3 regions of the Agrobacterium sp. CG160-95 genome follow, and region 1 is predicted to be linked to each of the others. Evidence: riboswitches for the same ligand, from Rfam matches in the RefSeq annotation. Region 1 holds a riboswitch; each other region holds the start of a gene.

Evidence for each region. A riboswitch is a leader RNA that binds a small molecule or an ion and turns the genes downstream of it on or off. The one in region 1 is predicted to bind thiamine pyrophosphate.
Region 2: linked by a shared signal. The riboswitch ahead of ACQZ63_RS09555 (ABC transporter permease) and the one ahead of thiB (thiamine ABC transporter substrate binding subunit) in region 1 are both predicted to bind thiamine pyrophosphate.
Region 3: linked by a shared signal. The riboswitch ahead of thiC (phosphomethylpyrimidine synthase ThiC) and the one ahead of thiB (thiamine ABC transporter substrate binding subunit) in region 1 are both predicted to bind thiamine pyrophosphate.

What each region holds. Positions count from the first base shown of each region.
Region 1 covers NZ_JBNWDU010000006.1:177,289-184,794, forward strand. Annotated here, with positions in the region: gene ACQZ63_RS20520 (M48 family metalloprotease) at 1-700, opposite strand, end outside; gene ACQZ63_RS20525 (ATP-binding cassette domain-containing protein) at 1,008-1,724, opposite strand; gene thiP (thiamine/thiamine pyrophosphate ABC transporter permease ThiP) at 1,721-3,346, opposite strand; gene thiB (thiamine ABC transporter substrate binding subunit) at 3,366-4,379, opposite strand; TPP riboswitch at 4,418-4,528, opposite strand; gene ACQZ63_RS20540 (VOC family protein) at 4,574-4,966, opposite strand; gene ACQZ63_RS20545 (ABC-F family ATP-binding cassette domain-containing protein) at 5,058-6,884, opposite strand; gene ACQZ63_RS20550 (thiamine diphosphokinase) at 6,889-7,506, opposite strand, start outside.
Region 2 covers NZ_JBNWDU010000002.1:631,557-639,062, reverse strand. Annotated here, with positions in the region: gene ACQZ63_RS09565 (alpha-glucosidase) at 1-616, shown strand, start outside; gene ACQZ63_RS09560 (TadE/TadG family type IV pilus assembly protein) at 702-1,991, opposite strand; TPP riboswitch at 2,173-2,275, shown strand; gene ACQZ63_RS09555 (ABC transporter permease) at 2,404-3,189, shown strand; gene ACQZ63_RS09550 (ABC transporter substrate-binding protein) at 3,186-4,130, shown strand; gene ACQZ63_RS09545 (hydroxyethylthiazole kinase) at 4,133-4,873, shown strand; gene thiE (thiamine phosphate synthase) at 4,860-5,522, shown strand; gene thiD (bifunctional hydroxymethylpyrimidine kinase/phosphomethylpyrimidine kinase) at 5,519-6,316, shown strand; gene ACQZ63_RS09530 (Lrp/AsnC family transcriptional regulator) at 6,543-7,001, opposite strand; gene alr (alanine racemase) at 7,129-7,506, shown strand, end outside.
Region 3 covers NZ_JBNWDU010000006.1:17,674-25,179, reverse strand. Annotated here, with positions in the region: gene ACQZ63_RS19840 (amino acid--[acyl-carrier-protein] ligase) at 1-810, opposite strand, end outside; gene ACQZ63_RS19835 (acyl-CoA dehydrogenase family protein) at 815-1,996, opposite strand; gene ACQZ63_RS19830 (acyl carrier protein) at 1,996-2,247, opposite strand; TPP riboswitch at 2,428-2,539, shown strand; gene thiC (phosphomethylpyrimidine synthase ThiC) at 2,634-4,457, shown strand; gene thiO (glycine oxidase ThiO) at 4,459-5,463, shown strand; gene thiS (sulfur carrier protein ThiS) at 5,432-5,629, shown strand; gene ACQZ63_RS19810 (thiazole synthase) at 5,634-6,407, shown strand; gene ACQZ63_RS19805 (P1 family peptidase) at 6,469-7,473, shown strand; gene ACQZ63_RS19800 (winged helix-turn-helix domain-containing protein) at 7,477-7,506, shown strand, end outside.

The DNA of each region.
Region 1 (7,506 bases):
CATTTTCGGGATCAGCCGAGGAGAAACGCGCATAGGCTGCCATGGAATCCAGAAACCGCGGCGATGCGAAGGGGTCGTAGCCGGCCTCACCCAACATGCGCACGCCAATCACGTCCGCCTGCAATTCCTGCTGGCGCGAAAAAGCCGCAAGCCGCAGCTTGCCGCGCGCAAGCGCCTGCTTGCCGGCGAGATCGCTCGACAGAACCTCGGCGACCACACGGCTTGCAATCACCTCCGCCTCTTCCCGGCGCTGGCGCTCGATGCCGTGGTTTGCGGTAACGTGGCCCATCTCATGCGAAAGCACGGCCGCCACTTCCGAGGCATCGTTGGCGAGTGCCAGAAGCCCGCGCGTCACGTAAAGATACCCACCCGGCAGCGCAAAAGCGTTGATAGCAGGCGAGTTGAGGATGGTGATGCGATAGGATTGCTGCGGATTTTCCGAAACAGCCGTCAGCGCGCCGGCGATACGGGCGACAAGCCGCTCCGTCTTGGCATCACGATATTCGCCACCATAACTCGCCACAATACGCGGATGTTCGCGCGCGCCCATCTGCGCACGGGGATCGTTCTTCTGCACCTCTTCCACGGTCTGCGGATTGTCCGAAGGCCGCAAGGTGGACTGGTAGGCCGGGCTGAAGAGAGACTGACACGATGACAGGAATACGGCAGACGCCGTCAGCACGGAACACACGGCAGCCATCCTGCCCGAACGGCGAAGGCCTGAACGGGAGAAAAGCCTCCACTGCGCAGTCATGCTATTTCTCATTCTCTATGCCTGCCCCTAACGTTCCTGATCATCCGTTAATTGCAGACCAGAATAACAGATTCGCCCCAACGAGCCATGAATGTCGAAACGGTAAAAACGATCCATCAAGTCCGGAATATTCCTGAAGAACGCAATAATTCTCGTCTTTTCTCGGGCAACGACTTGAAACTGGCAAGTGCAAATTAACGCCATTGAAGTTATCTAAAGCGATTGCCAGCGGCACGCGTCGAAAATAAGGCGATCAGCCGTTCAGAAAACTGTCGACCGCCTTCACATTTTGTGTGGCGAAGAAATCTGCGGTCGAGCCCGCATAGACAACGCGGCCACGATCAAGAAAAACCACCCGCTGTGCCAGCTTTTTTATGTCGTCTGGATGGTGCGTAACAATAATCGCCGTATTTTTTGTTTCAGCATGCAAGTCGAGAAGCAGGGAGGTCATGCCCGCCCGCAGCCCCGGATCGAGCGCCGCGAAAGGCTCGTCCAGCAGCATGACCGGTTTTTTCCGGACCAGCGCACGCGCGAGCGCCGCCCTTTGCCTTTCCCCGCCGGAAAGCGTGCCCGGCAAACGTTTGTCAAAACCCGCAAGACCAACGCGTGTGAGCGCCACGTCGATCCTCTGCCTGTCTTCCTCCCCCAGCTTCATCCCGGGGCTGATGCCGAGCGCGACATTGGTGAAGATATCGAGATGGGCGAAAAGATTATTATCCTGGAAGATCGAGGAGACCGGTCGTTCGGAAGGATCGAGCGCCTTCATGTCCCGCCCGCCGATCAGGACGCGCCCGGAATCGGGCAATTCAAAACCGGCGATGAGATTGAGGAGCGTCGACTTGCCAGAACCGGATGCACCGACGACGGCAGTCATCTGGCCTTGCGGGAATGCACAATCGAGATCGAAATCCTGCGTTCCGAGCCGCAGCATGACCTTGTCCAGCCCCACGGCAAATTCGTCACCCGTCATATACTCGCCCTTGCTGATTGGGATTGCCGTGAAACGCCGCCCGCGGCAAGCAGCAGGCAGACGACGCCAAGGATGAACGCGTATCCGGCGGCATCATTGGTGCGGTAGCTGCCCATATTGCTATAGACCAGCCATGGCAAGGTGATGAAATTTTCCGACCCGAACAGGGCAACCGCCCCAAGATCACCGAGCGACAGGGCCATGGCAAAGGAAAACGCCATCAGAAGCGACCGCCGCAGTACCGGCAGATCGGCGAACCGCAGCCGCGTCAGTCCCTGAAGCCCAAGGCTGGCGGAGAGCCGGGACGTGCGTAAAAAATGGCTGGTGAAGGCTGGCTCCAGCACCCGCATGGCAAGCGGCAACGCCATCAGCATGTTGATGAGTGCCACGAGAACGGGAGCATAAAAACTGACATCTCCAAAGGGCCGCAGCAACAGGAACCACCCGCTTCCCAGCACGACGGGCGGCACCAGCAGCACCAGCGATGACCCCGCCCCGAGCGTGGCGGACAAAAGGCGCAAGGGCTGAGCCGCGTGCCGTCTGGAACCCACGGCCTGTCGCGCACCGATAATCGCAAAGCAGCAGAGCACGACGAGAGTTGCGGAGAGCGCAGCGATTGCAAGGCTGGTCGCCGCCGCACGCAGGAAGATCGGCGCGGACAAAAGACGCGGCAGATCGGCCCCCAAACCCGAGACGGTTATGGCAACAAGCGGCAGGCCGACCAGCAGAACCGCAAAAATGATTGCCGCTCCGTCCCACAGGCGCGCGCCAACACGCTTGCCGTCGAAACGGCGAACAGGGCGGCCAAGCGAGGCAATTTCCGCCTCGGGCAATGGCAAAAAGGCAAGAAGGCCGAGCAGAACTGCTGTGGCTGCAATCTGCAAAACCGAAAGCGCGATTGCCCGTTGCGGATCGAAATCAAACCGCAGCGCCTGATAGATTGCGACCTCAAGTGTCGTCGCCGCCGGTCCACCGCCCAGCAGAAGCACTAGCGTGAAGCTGGTGGCGCACAGCATGAAGACAAGCCCGGCAATACCGGGAACAAGCCGCGAGACGGCCGGCCACTCGATGAAGCGGAAAACCGAAACCGGCCCCATGCCAAGACTTGCTGCCATCCGCCAATATTCGCCCGGAATCCGCTCCAGCCCGGCCAGCATCAGCCGCACCGCAAGCGGCAGATTGAAAAACACATGGGCGATGAGAATGCCGGAAAGGCCGTAAATACTGAAGGGCTGCTCCGCACCGGCAAAAACAAGGGCAGTATTCAAAACACCCTGCCTGCCCCAGATCGTGATAATGCCGAAGGCGCCGACGATGACCGGCAGCCCCATCGGCACAGCCATCAACCTGATAATCCAAATCCGCCCCGGAAAATCCTGTCTGCGGGAGAGCGCAAGCGCCACCGGCAGGCCGAGAACAATGGAAAGAACAGTGGACAACGTTGCCTGATAGAGCGTGAAGCGCAGGATGCGCAGCGTGTAGGCATCCACGATTCCGGCGGCGGATGTGCCGGCATCGAAAGACAGGAGTGCTGATACAGCAAGCGCCATGAACAGGAAAACGGCGGCAAACGCCGCCGTTCCGCCAATGATCGACCATCTGTAGTCGCGACGCAGCATCATGCGCGGGCGTGCCTCTTGCTCAGTTCATGCTCATGGCCGCAAGCCATTCGTCGATCCAGGCCTTGCGGTTCTTCGCCACCTCTTCCGGGTCCATCAGGAAGGTCTTCTGCGGTACGACGAGTTTGGAAAATGCCTCGGGCAGGGGCGTGGACGTTGCCGCGACCGGCATCATCCAGTTGTTTTCCGGAATGGCATCCTGAAATCCTGATGTGAGCGTGAAAGCGAGGAACTGCTTCGCCAGTTCCTTGTGCGGCGCGTTTTTGAGAAGGCCGGAAACCTCGATCTGGATGTAGTTCCCCTCGGAAAAAGCCGCGGCCTGATAGCGATCCGTCTTTTCCGAGACCATGTGATAGGCAGGCGACGTGGTGTAGGAGAGCACCATCGGCACCTCACCCTTGGTGAAAAGGCCATAGGATTCCGACCAGCCCGGCGTGACGGTGAGAATGCGCTTCCGGAGCTTCGCCCAGGCTTCCGGTGCCTTGTCGCCGTAAACGGACTTCACCCAGAGCAGCAGGCCAAGCCCCGGCGTGGAGGTGCGCGGGTCCTGAATGGCGATTTTCTGTGAAGGATCGCCGTCCACCAGATCCTTCAGGCTCGTCGGCGGATTTTTTATCGTCTGCGTGTCATAGACAACGGCGAAATGACCGTAGTCGTAAGGGACGAAAACGTCGTCCTTGTAACCGCCCGGCACCTTGGCCACCGATGCATCGATACCGCTGATATCGAAGAGGCCGGTCTGTTTCGCTTCCGCGACCAGATTGGTGTCGAGACCAACAGCGACATCCGCCTTCGACGCCGCCCCTTCAAGCTTCAGGCGGTTGAGCAGCGCCACGCCATCCGCTACACCGACGAAATTGACCGTGCAATTGCACACCTTCTCGAAGGCCTCTTTCACCTTGGGGCCGGGACCCCATTCGGAAACGAAGCTTTCATAGGTGTAGACGGTCAGTTCCTGTCTGTCCTGAGCAGTGGCAAGACCGGGCAGAAACAACGAAACGGCAACGAGGGAATTCAGGAAAAGACGACGGCGCACGGGTATCTCCTCAAAAAACGAAAAGGGAAATAGCCGCTTGCCTTAAGCCGTCTAATCCCTCCGCCGGTATGAACCGGATCAGGTTCTTCGGGTTGGCAAGCCTCTCAGCCTTTTGCACGCAAGCACAAAAGACACCCCGTTAGATCAAGATGATGATGTAGTCCCGCTGTCTCTGATTGGCAAGATGGCTGCCGTCAGGCCTGCTGCACCATGTGCACCAGTTCCCAGACATGGCCGTCGGGATCCTGAAAACTACCGGCATACATGAAACCGTGATCCTGAACCGGTTTCCAGCTGCTGCCACCCGAGGCGAGCGCCGTTTCGATCATCCGGTCGATTTCCTCACGGCTTCCCGCTGTGAGACAGGTCAGGACCTCGGTGCTGCGTGTGGCGTCGGCGATATCGCCATTGATGAAATCACGAAAACGCTCCTCCTGAAGAAGCATCACGAAAATGTTCTCCTCAACGATCATGCAGAGCGTGCGGTCATCCGAATATTCCGGATTGAAGGTGAAACCGAGAGCCGTGAAGAAGCTTCTCGATGTCTCGATATTCTTGACCGGCAGATTGACGAAGATCATGCGCATTTTCTGAACTCCTCCGAACCCGCACAGGAAACGGCAATTCCGGCTCCCTGTCAAAGGTGGATGAGACCTCAGTCAAGAAATCGCGACCAAGTCACCCTTCAATTTCCTCGCGCAGCATCTCCAGCTCCAGCCATTCCTCTTCCATGGCTTCGAGCTTTTCGCGCAGCTTCGTCATTTCCTGCGCCAGCGTATTGAAGGTAGCCGGGTCCTTGGTGAACAGATTGGGATCGGCCATGCGCTGCTCACGCTTGGCGATTTCGCCCTGCGCCTTCTCCATCTCCTTTGGAAGGTTTTCGAGCGCAAATTTTTGCTTGAAAGAAAGCTTGCCCTTGGCCTTTGAAGCGTCCTGCGACGCGGAGGCGGAAGGGGCGGTCTTTGCCTTTTCCTGCTTCTCCGCCTTGCGCTTTTCTTCCGCAGCACCCTTGCGTTGCGCCATCATGTCCGAATAGCCGCCGGCATATTCGATCCAGCGTCCGTCCGGCTGGTCCGGATTGGCGGGCGCGATTGTGGAGGTGACGGTACGGTCGAGGAAATCGCGGTCGTGGCTGACGAGAATGACCGTGCCGGAAAAGCCCGCAACGATTTCCTGCAACAGATCGAGTGTTTCGATATCGAGATCGTTGGTCGGCTCGTCAAGGATCAGCAGGTTGGTAGGCCGCGCCAGAATGCGCGCAAGAATAAGACGGGCGCGCTCACCACCGGAGAGGTTGCGGATGGGCGTGCGGGCCTGTTCCGGCTGGAACAGGAAGTCCTTCATGTAACCCGTCACATGTTTCAACTCGCCATTGACCAGCAAATTGTCGCCGCGACCGTCGGTGAGGTAATGAGCGAGCGTATCGTTTGGATTGAGATCTTCACGCTTCTGATCAAGCGTCGCGATTTCCAGATTGGTGCCGAGCTTTACCGTGCCGCTATCGGGCTGAAGCTGGCCGGTCAGCATCTTCAAAAGCGTTGTCTTGCCGGCACCGTTCGGCCCGACGAGACCGATGCAATCACCGCGATGCACCCGCAGCGAAAACGGCGCGATGATCACGCGCTCGCCGTAAGACTTAGTGATTGCGTCTGCCTCGATGACCAGTTTGCCGGATTCCCGCACCTCCGCAGCCGTCGCCTGCACGCTGCCCTGCGGTCCCTTGTGGCCGCGATAGTCCGCACGCATTGCCTGAAGCTCGCCCACGCGGCGCATGTTGCGCTTGCGTCTCGCGGTCACGCCGTAACGCATCCAGTGTTCTTCACGCTCGATGGCCTTGCCGAGCTTGTGCTGCTCCAGCTCTTCCTCTTCCAGCACCTTGTCGCGCCATTCCTCGAAATGCGCAAAACCGCGATTGAGACGACGGGACTGGCCGCGATCCAGCCACACGGTCGAGGTCGAAACCTTTTCCAGAAAACGCCTGTCGTGCGAGATCAGCACCAGCGCGCTACGCGTCTGCTGCAACTCGCCTTCAAGCCATTCGATTGTGGGCAGGTCCAGATGGTTGGTCGGCTCGTCCAGCATCAGAATATCGGGTTCAGGGGCCATGACGCGGGCAAGGGCCGCACGCCGCGCTTCGCCGCCGGACAGGCTATCCGGATGTTCCTGTCCCGTCAGGCCCAGATGCTCGAGAATATAGGTAACGCGATAGGGATCGTCGCCAGGTCCCAGCCCCGCCTCGGCATAGGCCTGCACGGTGTCGTAACCGGCAAAATCCGGCGCCTGTTCCAGATAACGGATGGTGGCGGAGGGGTGACGGAAAACCTCGCCCGACTGCGCCTCGACCAGACCGGCGGCGATCTTCATCAGGGTCGACTTGCCCGAACCGTTACGTCCGACAAGGCAGATGCGGTCGCCCGGCTCCACCTGAAGATTGGCGCCGTCGAGCAGCGGGGTCACGCCGAAGGTCAGCTTGATGTCATCGAGTTTCAAAATTGGGGGTGCCAAGGCGTCAGGCTCCGGTCAGATCATAAGGGCGGGCGAGCACGATGGCTTTTCCGCTTTTCAGCGAGAAATGCACGGGGCCGCCATTCGCGACATTGGAAATAGTGCGGGAAGAGCCGAAAGCAAGCGGGAAATCCTTGATAGGATAACGCACATTGCCGATATCGAGCCCCACAAGGTCGGTAAACCCGGCAACGGAAAACAGCGCACCGGGAGGCAGATCAAGGTCGAACGACCCCGCCAGCAGCGGGCGGGCCTCCTCTTCGCCGGAGGTCAGCGTAACGTTGAGACCACGCTCAGTAAGCGCCACCGCGTAAAGGAGGTGCTGAAGTGCGTGGTCGCTTCTCGCTCCACCAAGCGCACCGGCAAGCACCAGAGAACGCGCGCCGCGGGCAAGTGCCTCCGACACCGCAATTTCGCCATCGGTCACAGCCTTTGCAGCGGGATAGGGCTGTCGCACCACATCGGGCCAGGCGTCCAGCAGGTCCTTGTCGGTGGAATCGAAATCCCCCACCCAAAGCTCGGGTGTGAGCCCGAGCGGTGCGGCATGGCGCATGCCGCCATCGGCCGCAATCACACGGCTACCCTCAACCGCCGCTTTGAGGCGGTCGGTAACGGTGACATC
Region 2 (7,506 bases), on a different contig from region 1:
CTCCCGCCATGACGGTCTCGTCACTGTCATATGCGGTGCGCTGTCCTCCGGTCTTCTCGGCAATGCCTATCACCATTCCGATATTGGCGGTTATACCAGCCTGTTCGGCAATGTCAGAACCCCGGAACTCATCATGCGCTGGACGGAGATGGCAGCCTTTACTCCTCTCATGCGCACCCATGAGGGCAATCGCCCGCGCGACAATCTCCAGATCGATCAGGACGAGACCGTTCTTGGCCATTTTGCCCGCATGACGGCAATCTATGTCGCACTAGCCCCCTATCTGAAATCGCTCTCCACTGAAGCGGCCAAAACCGGCCTGCCGGTACAGCGCCCGCTTTTCCTGCATCACGAGAACGACCGGCAGACCTATGCCATTCAGGACAGCTATCTCTACGGGGCCGACATGCTGGTCGCACCCGTGTGGAAGGCGGGGGAGACGCAGCGCACGCTTTACCTTCCGGGCGATGGGGAATGGATGCATCTTTGGAGTGGCGCGCGGTATTTTGGCGGGCACGAGATCACCGTGGAGGCTCCGATAGGCCAACCGGCTGTGTTCTACCGCGCTGAAACGCCCTTTACTGCGTTATTTGAACGGCTTCGTAATATCGCTTGAAGCATCACCTTCCGGCCATTTCCAAAAAACGCCGCAGATATTGCGGCGTTCAACCGATGCTTTAACAGGCCTAGCTAGACGGCCATCAGCCCGTCAGGCGTGGTGATGTAATGGCTTTCTTGAACAGCACCGTCATCGCGTCGCTGATGCCCTGGGACGGGCTGACTTCGAAGTACAGACCCGGGGAAGCGCAGCTCTGCATGCGTGAGCCAATTTCCGCCTGAAAGGGCTTGATCCAGCTATTATACCAGTCATTCGTCGGCAGCGGCAGATAGGTGGTATAAAGCACCGCGATACGAAAACCCTTTTCCTTCAGTTTCGTACAGTCTTTGATGTCGATCGGCTCCTGACAGCGGCCTCCCGTCAGTTTTTTCGTACAGGAGGACGGCTTGTAACTGTCGCCCACCCCGTCTGAAACAAAGAAAATAACCTTATCCGGGTTCGCCGAGCTTGCGCCCGTGCCCGAACTGCCGACCTTATCTCCAATCTGGATCAGTGCCCGGTCGAAATCTGTTTGCTGGTCGTTGTTGTATCCCTGATAGGGGATTGACATCAGGTTGATTTCACCAGCTTTTTTCTTTGCTGCGTCCAGATCCGATGTCAGCGAAACGACCTCAAGCAGCTTGGTATCTTCCGCCCGTTCCCCGAAGGTATAGACGGCCATGCGATATTGATTGCTGCTTTTGCGCGTGGACTTTGCCGTGTCCATCAGGCTGGCGGTTGCCTTGGCAACCACGTCGATACGCGTCGTAACCCCGAGTTTCTTGGCCTTGAAGTAATAGCTGTTCGGGTCTGCCACGCCGTCCTTCACGATGTGGCAGGCAAAAGCGCATTTATCGCCAGTATTCGCAACCAGGGTGGCAACATCCGTGGGTGTCGCGCCCACTCCCATGGAGGGCGTATTATCAAGCAGAAGATAGAAATCGCTGAAGGTTTCCGTTTCGTATTTGGCCGTGGCCGTGCCGGCAACCGAAACGAAATCCTTCCCCAGAAGCCCTGAGAGGGTCGTGCTGACCGACGCCTTGAAGCTGACGGACGACTCGACCACATTGCCGTGCTTGATCACCGAAACATCGACCGAGGTAATGGTGTAGTCCGCGTCGCCGCGCTGATTGCCATCGAAGAATGCCCGGGCTTCTTCATTGCCGACGGGAATGACACCGTCCCCCGACATCTTCTTTGCCGCCTGAACACTTGCGGACATATCGGCGACTGCCGCCAGAGCCGCGGAATCCGCTGCCTGCTGCAGATCGGCTTTGACCGACATGCCGCGCGTAATATCGAGCGCCACACCGGCAGCCCCGCACAGAGGCACCATGAGCAGCGCGGTCAGAATGCCAAAATTTCCAGATTTCTCTCGCCAGAAGTTTTTCAAGTTCGCCCCCAACCAATCTGGGAGCTGAAGCTAATACAGCGGAATTGAAAAGCGGTTTCAATAAATAACTAATTTTTGATAAACTTAATATAATCAATAACTAATATGTTCGCGGCAAATTCGCCAATATTCTCGTTAACTTTCAAAGTTGACATTACTTCAAAACCCTCCTAGCAAAACAGTCTCTTCCGAGGGGAGCACCTGACGGTGCTGAGATGGCGATGAGCCGGACCCTTGAACCTGATCCGGGTCATGCCGGCGTAGGAACGGAAACTGTAGCGCGTTTGCGTTACTGCCCTTTCTCTTCTCCGCTTTGCCCGGATCTCCGTGATCGCCACAGCTGGAGACCGAACGATGATGATGAAACATCCTTCCCTTCGTATACGGTACGGCTGCGTCTGAGTCCCGGCCGATGCGTGCCTCCCATGCGCTGAAGGGCGTCGTTCTTATTCTGATTGTCTGGCAGCTGGGCATCTGGCTGTTTGCACCGCCCCGCTACATCCTGCCCTCGCCCGCCGATGTTGCCGCAGCACTCCTGCGCCAGCCAGCCTTCCTGTTCGGACAGGCCATGGTGACATCAGGTGAAATGGCTGTCGGGCTTGCGGCTGGCATTGCCGCCGGCATTCTCGTTGCCTTTACGATTGCCGCCGTCCCGCGTTTTGGCCGCCTCGTCTGGCCCATGGTTCTCGTGTTGCAGGCATTTCCGGTCTTCGTGCTGGCCCCTATTCTCGTACTCTGGTTCGGTTTCGGCATGGCCTCGAAAGTTGTCATGACGGCGATCATCATCTTTTTTCCCGTCGCTTCAGCCTTCACCGACGGCCTCAACCGCACGGATCGGACAATCCTCGATGCCGCCTCGCTGACGGAGGCGAGCCACTGGCAAATCCTCACCCGGCTGCGTGTGCCGCTGGCGCTTCCCGCACTCATTTCCGGGCTGAGGGTCGCAGCTCCGCTCGCCCCGCTCGGCGCGGTCATTGGCGAATGGGTGGGCGCCTCCGCCGGGCTCGGTTTTGTCATGATCCAGTCCAATGCCCGCATGCAGACCGACACAATGTTCGCCGCCATGACTATTCTCGCCGTCATGGCGGTGCTGCTGCGGCTTGTCGTCGACCGGGCAACGGCCAACCTCGCCCCCTGGGCCAAAGAAACAGACCACGTCATTCCTTTCAAATATTTGCGGAGACTTTCGGCACCATGAAACGAACTCTTCTTTCCCTCGTCGTCGCGGCAGCAAGCGTGTTTGCGCCCGTGCAATCGCAGGCGGCCGACAAGCTTACCGTGTTGCTGGAATGGTTCGTGAACCCGGACCACGCTCCGATGGTGATCGCCAAGGAACGCGGCCTGTTCGCAGATGCCGGGCTGGACGTTGAGCTGGTTCCGCCCGCAGACCCATCCGCCGTACCGCGTCTGGTCTCGGCAAAGCAGGCCGATATCGGTGTACACTATCAGCCGAACCTCTATCTCGACCACGATGCAGGGCTGCCGCTCGTCCGTTTCGGCACGCTGGTGGAAACCCCGCTGAACACCGTCACCGTTCTGGCCGACGGGCCGATCAAGAGCCTGAAGGACCTGAAAGGCAAGAAGGTCGGCTTCTCGGTTTCCGGTTTCGAGGATGCGATGCTGAAGCGCATGCTGGAGAAGGAGGGACTGACAAAGGACGATGTTGAACTGGTCAACGTCAATTTCTCACTCTCGCCATCCCTGATCGCCGGCAAGGTCGATGCCACGCTTGGCGGTTTCCGCAATTTCGAACTGACGCAGATGAAGCTTGAAGGCCACGAAGGCCGCTCGTTCTTCCCCGAGGAACATGGCGTGCCCGCCTATGACGAGCTCATATTCGTCACCCATCGAGATCTCGTGAAAGATAGCCGCCTGCCGCGTTTTCTCTCGGCCGTTGAGCAGGCGGCGATTTTCATCACCAACCACCCGCAAGAATCCTGGCAGCTTTTCATCAAGGCCTATCCGAACCTTGACGACGCGCTGAACAAACAGGCGTTTTTCGATACGCTGCCGCGTTTCGCCAAACGTCCAGCCGCACTCGATCGCGCCCGCTACACACGCTTCGGCACCTTCATGCAAGACATGCAACTGATCAAGCAGGCGCCGGCGGCGGAAGACATTGCCGTGGAGTTGCAATAACCATGGCAAACAGTTTTCCGACTGCGGCGAAGGCCGCAGAGATCCTCGAAAGGGTAAGGCAGACGCGCCCGCGCGTGCATTGCCTGATGAACACAGTGGTACAGAAATTCACCGCGGACGGCATTACCGTTGTCGGCGGCATACCCTCGATGACAACCTCACTCGAAGAAATCGGTGCTTTCGTCACGAAAGCCGATGCGGTGACGATCAATCTCGGCACGCTCGACGCCGACCGGCGAAAAGTCATTCGATTTGCCGTCGAGATCGCCCGCGCGGCTGGCAAGCCGTGGATTCTGGACCCCGTGCATTGCGACTATTCGCCATCGCGACTGGCGTTCGCGCGTGACCTGATCTCGCTTGGACCCACCATCGTGCGCGGCAACAGCGCTGAGATGAGCCTGATCGGTGCTGTTCCGAACGCCATCAGGATAGAGACCGGACCTGTCGATAACCTGCGCGATGCCACAAGGAGCGTCAGAATCGTCAACGGTCACCCGTGGATGGCGAAGGTGACAGGCACGGGTTGCCTATCGGGTGGCGTCATCGCCGCCTTCATGGCGGTGGAAAAAGACGCACTGACGGCCGCCGCCGCCGCCCTCGCCATCACGGGTGTCGCAGCCGAACTGGCAGCGAAAAACGCCAAAGGTCCCGGCACATTCGAGCCGGCATTTCTGGATGTTCTTTCAGAAATTTCCGGCGAAGACATAAGAAACCATGCGAGGATTGAGCATGAACAAGGTTGATTACCGTCTCAACGCGCTGGTCGATGCGAGCCTCGGCGATGTTGCGCCCTTGGGCGAGCTTGCTCTGGCGGCCACACTCAACGGCGCGACCATTCTGCAATATCGCGACAAACACGCCTCCACGCGGGAGATGATCGAAAACGCCAGCGCAATTCGCGAAGCCATTGCCGGCACGGGCGTGCCGCTGGTCATCAACGACCGGGTGGATGTGGCGCTCGCCTCTGGCGCGGACGGGGTGCATCTCGGCGCCGATGATATGGATGCCAAAACCGCCAGACGCATCCTTGGAGATAAGGCGATCATCGGCCTCACCGTCAAGAACCGCGCCGATGCCGAGCGGGCGGCCTCCATGCCCGCCGATTACGCCTGCATTGGTGGCGTGTTCGAAACCGTTTCCAAGGTAAATCCAGACAAGCCTGTCGGCCTTGACGGCTTTACGACGCTCCGCACTCTGCTCCGCGAATTGCGGCCGGGCATGCCGGTGGGCGCCATCGCCGGTATCGATCTTGCCCGCGTGCCGAACGTCATCGCTGCCGGTGCGGATGGTGTCGCCGTCATTTCTGCAATCTTCCGCGCAGGCGATATTGCCAGCACAACCAGGGACTTCCGCGCGGCAGTCGATGCAGCGCTGAAAGCGAGACAGTCATGACAGCAATCGCATTGACCATCGCCGGCTCAGACAGCGGCGGCGGCGCGGGCATTCAGGCCGACATCAAGACTTTTTCGGCACTCGGCGCCTATGCCGCCAGCGTCATCACCGCCATCACCGCCCAGAACACCAAAGGTGTGACGGCAGTGGAGGATATTTCCGTCGCCACCATCGTCGCGCAGATGGACGCTGTTTTTTCCGATCTTGCCGTCAATGCGGTGAAGATCGGCATGGTATCGCGGATCGAAACCATCGCGGCCATAGCTGCAAGGCTTCGGCAGCAGCCCCAGCCGGTGGTGCTCGACCCCGTGATGGTTGCGACCTCCGGCGACCGTCTGTTGCATGCGGATGCGATCGAGACACTGCAGCGCGACCTGCTGCCGCTCGCCACCATCGTCACGCCGAACCTGCCTGAAGCAGCGCTTCTCACCGGGTTGCCGATTGCAGACACCGAGGCGGAGATCACCCGTCAGGCCGAGATGATCCTGAAGGCGGGCGCGAAAGCCGTGCTCATCAAGGGCGGCCATGGCGACGGGCCGCAGAGTACGGATTATCTGTTTGCAGACGGCACCGTGCAGGCGCTTTCCGCTATGCGAGTGGACACGAAAAACGACCATGGGACCGGCTGCACGCTGGCGGCGGCGATCACCGCGCATCTGGCCATGGGGCATAACCTGGCGGAGGCGGTTGGTCTTGCGAAGGACTATCTGAATGGAGCGCTTGACGCTGGTCGGGGGCTTGCCGTCGGGCACGGTCGGGGACCGGTGCATCATTTTTATCGATGGTGGGGGTGAAGGTTAGAGTGGAGCGTAGGGCTTACCCCCTCTGTCCTGCCGGACATCTCCCCCTCAAGGGGGGAGATCGACAAGTGGCCTGCCCCGGGCGTTTTAGTTGGCGGACGAGATCGCGATACCGACGTTAATGGGGACCGAGGCGAAAACCTCACCCGATCTCCCCCCTTGAGGGGGAGATGTCCGGCAGGACAGAGGGGGGTGAGCCCCACGCTCTGCGCATCCGCCTTCACCGCGCCTTCGGCGTCGCCAGCACATTCCTGATCGCAAAACTCGAATGAATCCGCGAAACACCCGGCAGCTTCGACAGAATCTCCTTATGGATGCGCTCGAAATCGCCCGCACTTTCCGCCTCACATCGCAGGAAATAATCCGACCCGCCCGTCATCAGGTAACATTCGCGGATTTCTGGATAACGCCGCACCGCGTTCTCAAACCTGTTGAGAAAATCCTCCGTCTGGCGGTCGAGCGTGATCTGCACGATGACCGAGATCACCTCGCCGCCGGCAAGGCCGCTGGTCAGCGCCGTGTAGCCCCGGATGATACCCTCCCGTTCCAGAATATCGACCCGGCGAAGGCAGGCGGAGGCCGAAAGGCCGACTTCCGCAGCAAGTTTCGCATTGCTGATGCGGGCATTGAGCCGGAGCAGGCGGATGATGTGCCGGTCGGTCGCGTCGAGTGACGACATAGAAAATTCCAATATGACAATGAAAGTTGCGTAGATTTGATTTTTATCGCATCTTATTCGAACAATAGCCAAGAAATTCGACAATCGTTGCAATACTCTCATATGATAAAAATGAGGGTGAACGACCATGGACATGCAGATCAGCCGCCAGCAGGCAGCGGGTGGTGCAAGCGGCCATCTGACCATCGATCTTGGCGCATTGCGCGATAATTATCTCGCGCTTGCGGCAATGGCACCCACATCGCAGACGGCAGCGGTCGTCAAGGCTGACGCATACGGCCTCGGCGCGGATATCGTCTCGCAGGTGCTGTTTGAAGCGGGCTGCCGGAATTTCTTCGTCGCCCATATCGATGAAGCGCTGGCGCTCCGGCTGCGTCTTTCAGCGGAAGCGCGGATTTTCGTCCTCAACGGGCTTCAGCCCGGTAACGAAACCTCCTGCGCGGCCATGGCCGTCACACCGGTTCTGAATTCGCTCGAGCAGATCGCCCAATGGGCGGCCCACGCC
Region 3 (7,506 bases), 160 kb from region 1:
GACGCAGGCAGTGTGAGCCACATCACCATTGTCGAGGTTCAATCCCCATTTCTGGCCAAAGGCGTCCTGATGGTAATTGAAGCTCATGCAGGCCGTCGGGTTGGTGGCGGATGTGACGGGAATCAACAGTTCGAATTTCAGGTTCTGGTCGCGCTGGTTGTTGGCGAGCATTTTGCCGGCGCGGCCGAAGAAGGGATCGTTGGCCACGTCGATGGTCACTTCAAGGCCCACGGCTTCCATCATCGCCACGCCGCGATCCATCCATGTCTGGCGGAATTCGGTCACATCACTCTCCGTGCCCATGCGCACATATTCCCGCATGCGGAAAAGCTGCTGACGTGCCGGGTCCTTCGAGGGTTCATGGCGGAAACAATAGGACTGGATGTCGTAGAGACCGCCGCCGGAAGGCAATGCGCCGCGCTTGGCGATGGTCGGATAAAGAGGGTAGCAAGCGGCCGGCGTCAGCACGATATCGGTTGCTTTCTGGTCCTTTGTCCAGTCGCCGCCCTCATCCATGGATTTGAGAAGGCTGACATGGTCAAGTTCGCAACCGCAGAAGGAATGCACCGTGCCCGCAAGCTGCGGGAAGCTTTTCATGTAACCGCTCTTTTCGAAATAGGCGCGGTTGATGCCGGGCGGAAAGCGGATCGCCTCTGCACTGTCCGGGCCGCCGGTGCGGTCGATCAGGCGTTCGAATGCGGCAATGACATCCTCGAACTGGCCGCTGCGTCCGTAAAGACCATCGACACCCGTTTCAATCAGCAGGCCTTCTTCGAACAGTCGATCGAGAAACGATGTTTGCATATCCATGGTCTTATCCCAAGAGGCTGGTGTCCTGCTTGTGAACCAGCAGGAGATTGGCGGAATTGCCGAGAATACGGTCGTTGGAAATCATCAGGCGCGCGGAATGCGCGTCGCGAAGGTGTCGACCAAGGCTGTAGGGCGTGCCGTTCTTGTAGCCCATGATGCCGCAGACCAGCATCGCTTGGTCGATGATCTCCAGAATGGTTTCCGAAGAACAAATCTTCACATTGTTCATGGCAACCGCGAACGCCATGGACATCAGCTTGTCCGGGTCGCTCTTGGTGTCTTCGTAAGCCTTTACGCCCGCAATGACGTTGGATTTGACCACCTGCAATTTGGTGGAAATTTCGGCAATGTGGATAGCGCCTGGCGGTGTGACACCGGGCGACTTGCGTGCAGCCGTCCTGACGAAGGATTGCGCGCGCAGCACCGCATCCGACGCGATGCCATACCACACGGCACTCCACAGAAGATGCGAGCTTGCAAGCATGGATTGCGCGGCGATTTCCGCAAAGGGTTTTGGGAATATCTGCATCGCCGGTGCCTCGCCGCGGAACAGGAAACCGTCCGAACAGGTGCCACGCATGCCGAGTGTGTCCCAGACATGGGTCTTCTCGAGCCTGTACTGATCTTTCAGGAAGACGGTCATCACCTGATCGGCCGGGGCGGCATCCTTGTGGGCGCGCGAGGTGATGAGGATGGCATCCGCATTGCTGCCGTAGGAAATGACGGTGGCGTCCTTCTCCAGCCGGCAAATGTCTCCTTCGACCTCGATAGCGCAGATGGAATTGCGCAGATTGCCGCCGATTCCGCCTTCCGTCGTGGCCGAGGCGAGCAGAAGCTGTTCGCTTGCAATGCGGCTCATGAAGCCCGCATGCCATGGGCTTGTCTCGCCGTGTTCCACAAGGCTCGATGCCTTGATGTGGTGCATGGCGAAAATCATCGCGGTTGCCGAACAGGCCTGGCCAAGCCGGGCGCAGATATCGGCGATTTGCTGTATGGATGCGCCTTCGCCACCAAGAGAGGACGGGACCTGAATGCCGAGAAGGCGCTCTTGTCTCAGCGCCTTGACGGCTTCCTCCGGGAAGCGACCGGTGACGTCCACCTCGTCCGCGTGTTTGGCGGCAATTGCTGCGACGCGGCTTGCGCGCGCGGACAGCGTTTCATCCTGCGGCGCAACGGTCACATTCATCAGGCTGCCTCTTTACCATCCAGAATGAGCTTAACGGTGTCTTCAATGGCCTTGATGCTGGCAAAGGACTTGCGGTTCAAGAGGTTGTCGGGGAATTCGATATCGAAAGCTTCCTCGATACCCAGCATCAATTGCACCGATGCAAAGGAAGAAAGACCTGCCGCATAAAGATCTGCTTCGTTTTCAATCGTATCGACGGGGGTAGGAAGCTGGCCGAATTTTGCCAGTATTTCACGAATAGTCGCATTCATTCCGACTTATCTCCCATGAATTTAACATCAGGATGGTTTGTGCTTATCGTTAATTTGAAAACGATAATATTCGCCTAAACCGTTAGGTTAATTACCACTAACGGCGCTTTTGTTGTTCGTCCACCTTTGCCAGCCATCAGCAGCACCCTTGACAAATGTCGGGCGGTGTTTTCTCTTGTGTCCATTCACCAGGGGTGTCCCGTCAAGGGGCTGAGATTCTGCTTTTATGCGCAGTGACCCGTTGAACCTGATCCAGTTCATACTGGCGTAGGGACGGTGCAAAGACCGAAGGTCGGATTGCGTGTAACTTGCGCTGCCGACGCGTCGGTATTTTCCATCATTCCGGCTCGAACTGGGTCTCCACTGTCAAACTTTGGAGCCTCATGATGAATATCGTTGCCAAGAATATCCCGCTTGTCGTCACAACCGGGCCGCATCCCGCCTCCACGAAAATCCACAAAACCGGAATTTTGCATCCGCATATTCGCGTGCCGATGCGCGAAATCGCCGTCCACCCGACGGCGGGAGAACCGCCGGTCACGGTCTATGATTCCTCAGGCCCCTATACCGATCCATTGCATAACGTTCTGATCGAAAAGGGTCTGCCGCGCCTGCGTCACGACTGGGTTTTAGCGCGCGGCGATGTCGCGGCTTACGACGGTCGGCACGTCAAACCGGAGGATAACGGCTTTGCCACTGGCGAGCGGCTGACGCCTGAATTTGCCGTGCGCCACCAGCCGCTGAGGGCCACGGAAGGAAAAGCCGTAACGCAGCTTGCCTATGCGCGGGCAGGCATCATCACGCCGGAAATGGAGTTCATCGCCATCCGCGAAAATCTGGGGCGCGAAGCGGCGAAGGAGAAGCTGGCTCGTGATGGCGAGAGTTTCGGTGCGCAGATACCCGATTATGTGACGCCGGAGTTCGTCCGTCAGGAAGTCGCATCGGGTCGCGCCATCATCCCGGCCAACATCAATCACCCCGAGCTTGAGCCGATGATCATCGGCCGTAATTTTCTGGTCAAGATCAACGCCAATATCGGCAATTCCGCCGTCACCTCCTCCATGGCCGAAGAGGTGGAGAAGATGGTCTGGGCGATCCGCTGGGGTGCCGATACCGTCATGGACCTTTCGACAGGGCGCAACATCCACAATATCCGCGAATGGATCATCCGCAATTCGCCGGTACCGATCGGCACGGTGCCGCTTTATCAGGCGCTGGAGAAGGTCAACGGCATTGCCGAGGACCTGAACTGGGAAGTGTTCCGCGATACGTTGATCGAACAGGCGGAGCAAGGCGTGGATTATTTCACCATCCATGCCGGTGTTCGGCTGCATTACATTCCGCTTACCGTCAACCGTGTCACCGGTATCGTCTCACGCGGCGGGTCGATTATGGCCAAGTGGTGTCTGCATCATCACAAGGAAAGCTTCCTCTACGAGCATTTCGACGAGATCTGCGACATCTGCCGTGCCTATGATGTTTCCTTCTCGCTGGGTGACGGGTTGCGGCCCGGTTCGATTGCCGACGCCAACGACGCCGCGCAATTTGCCGAGCTGGAGACGCTCGGTGAGTTGACACAGATCGCATGGGCGAAGGATTGCCAGGTCATGATTGAGGGCCCCGGCCATGTGCCGATGCACAAGATCAAGGAGAACATGGACAAGCAGTTGAAGACCTGCGGTGAGGCGCCCTTTTATACGCTTGGGCCGCTAACGACCGATATCGCCCCCGGTTACGACCACATCACTTCCGGCATCGGGGCAGCGATGATCGGCTGGTTTGGCACGGCGATGCTCTGCTATGTCACGCCGAAGGAACATCTGGGTCTGCCTGATCGTAACGACGTGAAGGTCGGTGTCATCACCTACAAGATCGCGGCTCACGCGGCCGATCTCGCCAAGGGGCATCCGGCGGCACAGGTGCGGGACGATGCGCTGTCGCGTGCAAGGTTCGAGTTCCGTTGGGAAGACCAGTTCAACCTGTCGCTGGATCCGGACACGGCGCGCTCCTTCCATGACGAGACCCTGCCGAAGGAGGCGCACAAGGTCGCGCATTTCTGCTCGATGTGCGGGCCGAAATTCTGCTCGATGCGGATTTCCCACGACATCCGCGCCGAGGCGCAGAAGGAAGGGCTGGAGGCCATGGCCGCGCGCTTCAAGGAAGGTGGCGAGCTTTACATGCCGCTCGCGACCCCGGCAGACGGCCAGTAGCATGCGTGTTCTTGTTAAGGGAACGGGGGTCGCCGGTCTGACGGCGGCCTTCGAACTGGCGCGGCGCGGCGCAACCGTGGAGGTTTCGGAGCGCAATGCTGAAGCCTCGCGCGGCGCATCCTTTTATGCGGGCGGAATGCTGGCGCCCTGGTGCGAGCGTGAAAGTGCGGACGAGGCGGTACTGACACTCGGCCAGGCGGCTCTCGACTGGTGGGATGAGGCGACCCCCGGCCTTGTCATCAGACACGGCACGCTGGTCGTCGCGCCCGCCCGCGACAAAGCCGAGCTTTCGCGTTTCGCATCCAGAACCGCAAGGTACCGATGGGTGGATGAGGGTGAAATCGCCGCTCTGGAGTCTGACCTTGCCGGGCGTTTCCGCTCCGGGCTTTATTTCCCGGGCGAGGGGCATCTCGATCCGCGCCTTGCACTCAAATCGCTGCATACGCGGCTTTGCGGCTTGGGCGTGCGGTTTCATATGGTTATTCCGGTGGATGAGCAGCCGTTCGATCGGGTGGTGGATTGCACCGGCGCTGCGGCGGTGGGCGAGATTGCCAATCTTCGCGGCGTGCGGGGAGAAATGCTCTATCTAGCCACGTCAGAGGTTTCCCTGTCGCGCGCCGTTCGGCTCTTACATCCGCGCATTCCGCTTTACATCGTGCCGCGTGAGCCGGGTCGCTTCATGGTGGGGGCGACCATGATCGAGACAGAGGATGCCGGAGCCATTTCAGCGCGCTCGATGATGGAGTTTCTGAACGCCGCCTATGCCGTACATCCGGCCTTCGGCGAAGCGGAAATCATCGAGACCGGAACGGGCGTGCGCCCCGCCTATCCCGACAATCTGCCGAAAGTTACGCAGGACGGCCGGACCGTCTTCATCAACGGCGCCCACCGGCATGGCTTCCTGCTGTCGCCGGCGATGGCGCGGCAGGCGGCTGAAATCGTCTGCCAAGATATCTCTGGAAAGGAACAGGATCATGAAACTTCTAGTGAATGGCGACGAGCTTGATCTCGCCACCGAGACGCTGGCCGGGTTACTCACCAGCCTCGATTATGAAGGCGAGTGGCTGGCGACGGCGGTCAATGGCGATCTGGTGCATTCGGAAGAGCGCGCCGATTATCGATTGAAGGCGTTCGACCGTGTCGAAATCCTTTCGCCGATGCAGGGAGGTTGAGGCCATGCTGACGCTTTATGGCCGTGAGGTCTCGTCGCGCCTCCTGCTCGGCACGGCGCGTTATCCGTCTCCCGCCGTACTTGCCGATGCAGTGCGGGCCAGCAACACGGATATTCTGACGATTTCGCTGCGTCGGGAAACGGCAGGCGGCAAGAAGGGTGGCCAGTTTTTTGAGCTGATCCGCGAGCTGGATCGTTACATTCTGCCCAATACGGCTGGCTGCCATACCGTGAAGGAAGCGGTGCTAACGGCGAAGATGGCGCGTGAGGTTTTTCACACCAACTGGATCAAGCTGGAGGTCATCGGCCATCACGACACCTTGCAGCCTGATGTCTTTGCGCTCGTCGAAGCGGCGAAAATTCTCTGCGACGATGGTTTCGAAGTCTTTCCGTATACGACTGATGATCTTGTCGTGGCGGAAAAGCTCCTGGATGCGGGTTGCAAGGTGCTGATGCCCTGGTGCGCGCCGATCGGCAGCGCCATGGGGCCGCTTAATCTGATGGCGCTGAAATCCATGCGGGCGCGTTTTCCGGATGTGCCGCTGATCGTCGATGCCGGTATCGGCCGGCCGTCACATGCGGTGACGGTGATGGAGCTTGGTTACGATGCCGTTCTGCTCAACACGGCGGTCGCGGGGGCGGGTGACCCGGTCGGCATGGCGGAAGCTTTCGCCCGCGCCATTGAGGCAGGGCATCAGGCTTTTGTGGCGGGGCCGCTGGAGCCGAGAGATATGGCCATTCCCTCGACACCGGTGATTGGCACGGCGGTATTTTCCTGATTCACCTTTTGCGTTGACAGTGCCCCGTGGCGGCGGGATACCGGGAGAAAAGGGGAACGGCATGGCGGCACGCAATAATCTTCTGACGGATATCAATGGGATTTTGGTCGGCAATGTCACCGATCTTGCACTCGGCTCCGGCGTCACCGCAATCGTTTTCGAAAAACCCGTAATCGCCTCCGGTTCGGTTCTTGGCGGGGCGCCCGGTGGTCGTGATACCGGCCTGCTGGACCCGGCGATGACGGTGGAAACCGTGGATGCCTTCGTACTTTCAGGCGGTTCGGCCTTCGGGCTGGATGCGGCGGGTGGTGTTCAGGCCGGTCTGCGCGAGATCGGCCGTGGCCTGCAAGTCGGTTCCACCCGTGTTCCCATTGTGCCGCAGGCGATCCTCATGGATCTGCTGAATGGTGGCAACAAGGAGTGGGGGCTGCATTCGCCCTATCGCGAGATGGGCTATGCGGCTTTCAGCGCGGCGCGTGCGGAGCCCTTCGGGCTTGGAACAGTCGGCGCGGGAACGGGGGCGACCACCGCCATCTTCAAGGGCGGACTTGGTTCGGCAAGCGCTGTCAGTTCCGGCGGTTACAAGGTGGCGGCCATCGTCGCCGTCAATGCGCTTGGCTCGGCAACCGTTGGCACCAGCCGCCATTTCTGGTCTGCGCCTTTTGAAGAGCAGGGCGAGTTCGGCGACTGCGGTTTTCCTGATCGTTTCGAACCGGATCATACCGCGCTTCGTCTCAAGGGCGTCAACCTCACCGCGACGACCATCGGCGCCGTGGTCACCGATGCCGTCCTTACCAAAGCGCAGGCGCACCGCCTTTCCATCATGGCGCATGACGGGCTGGCGCGCGCCGTGCTGCCCGCCCATCTGCCGAGCGACGGCGACACCATGTTTTCGGCTGCGACCGGTGAGAAGCCGCTTGAGGGCGGCGCTCATTTCGCGGAACTCTGCCATCTCGCTACCATCGTTATGGCGCGCGCAGTGGCGCGCGGTGTTTACGAGGCGAAGGCTCTGCCGCAGCACGGTGCGCAGAAAGCCTATCACGATCTTCATGGCCGGGGTTTCTAGCCGATGAGCAATATACATCAGCCACTGAAGCCC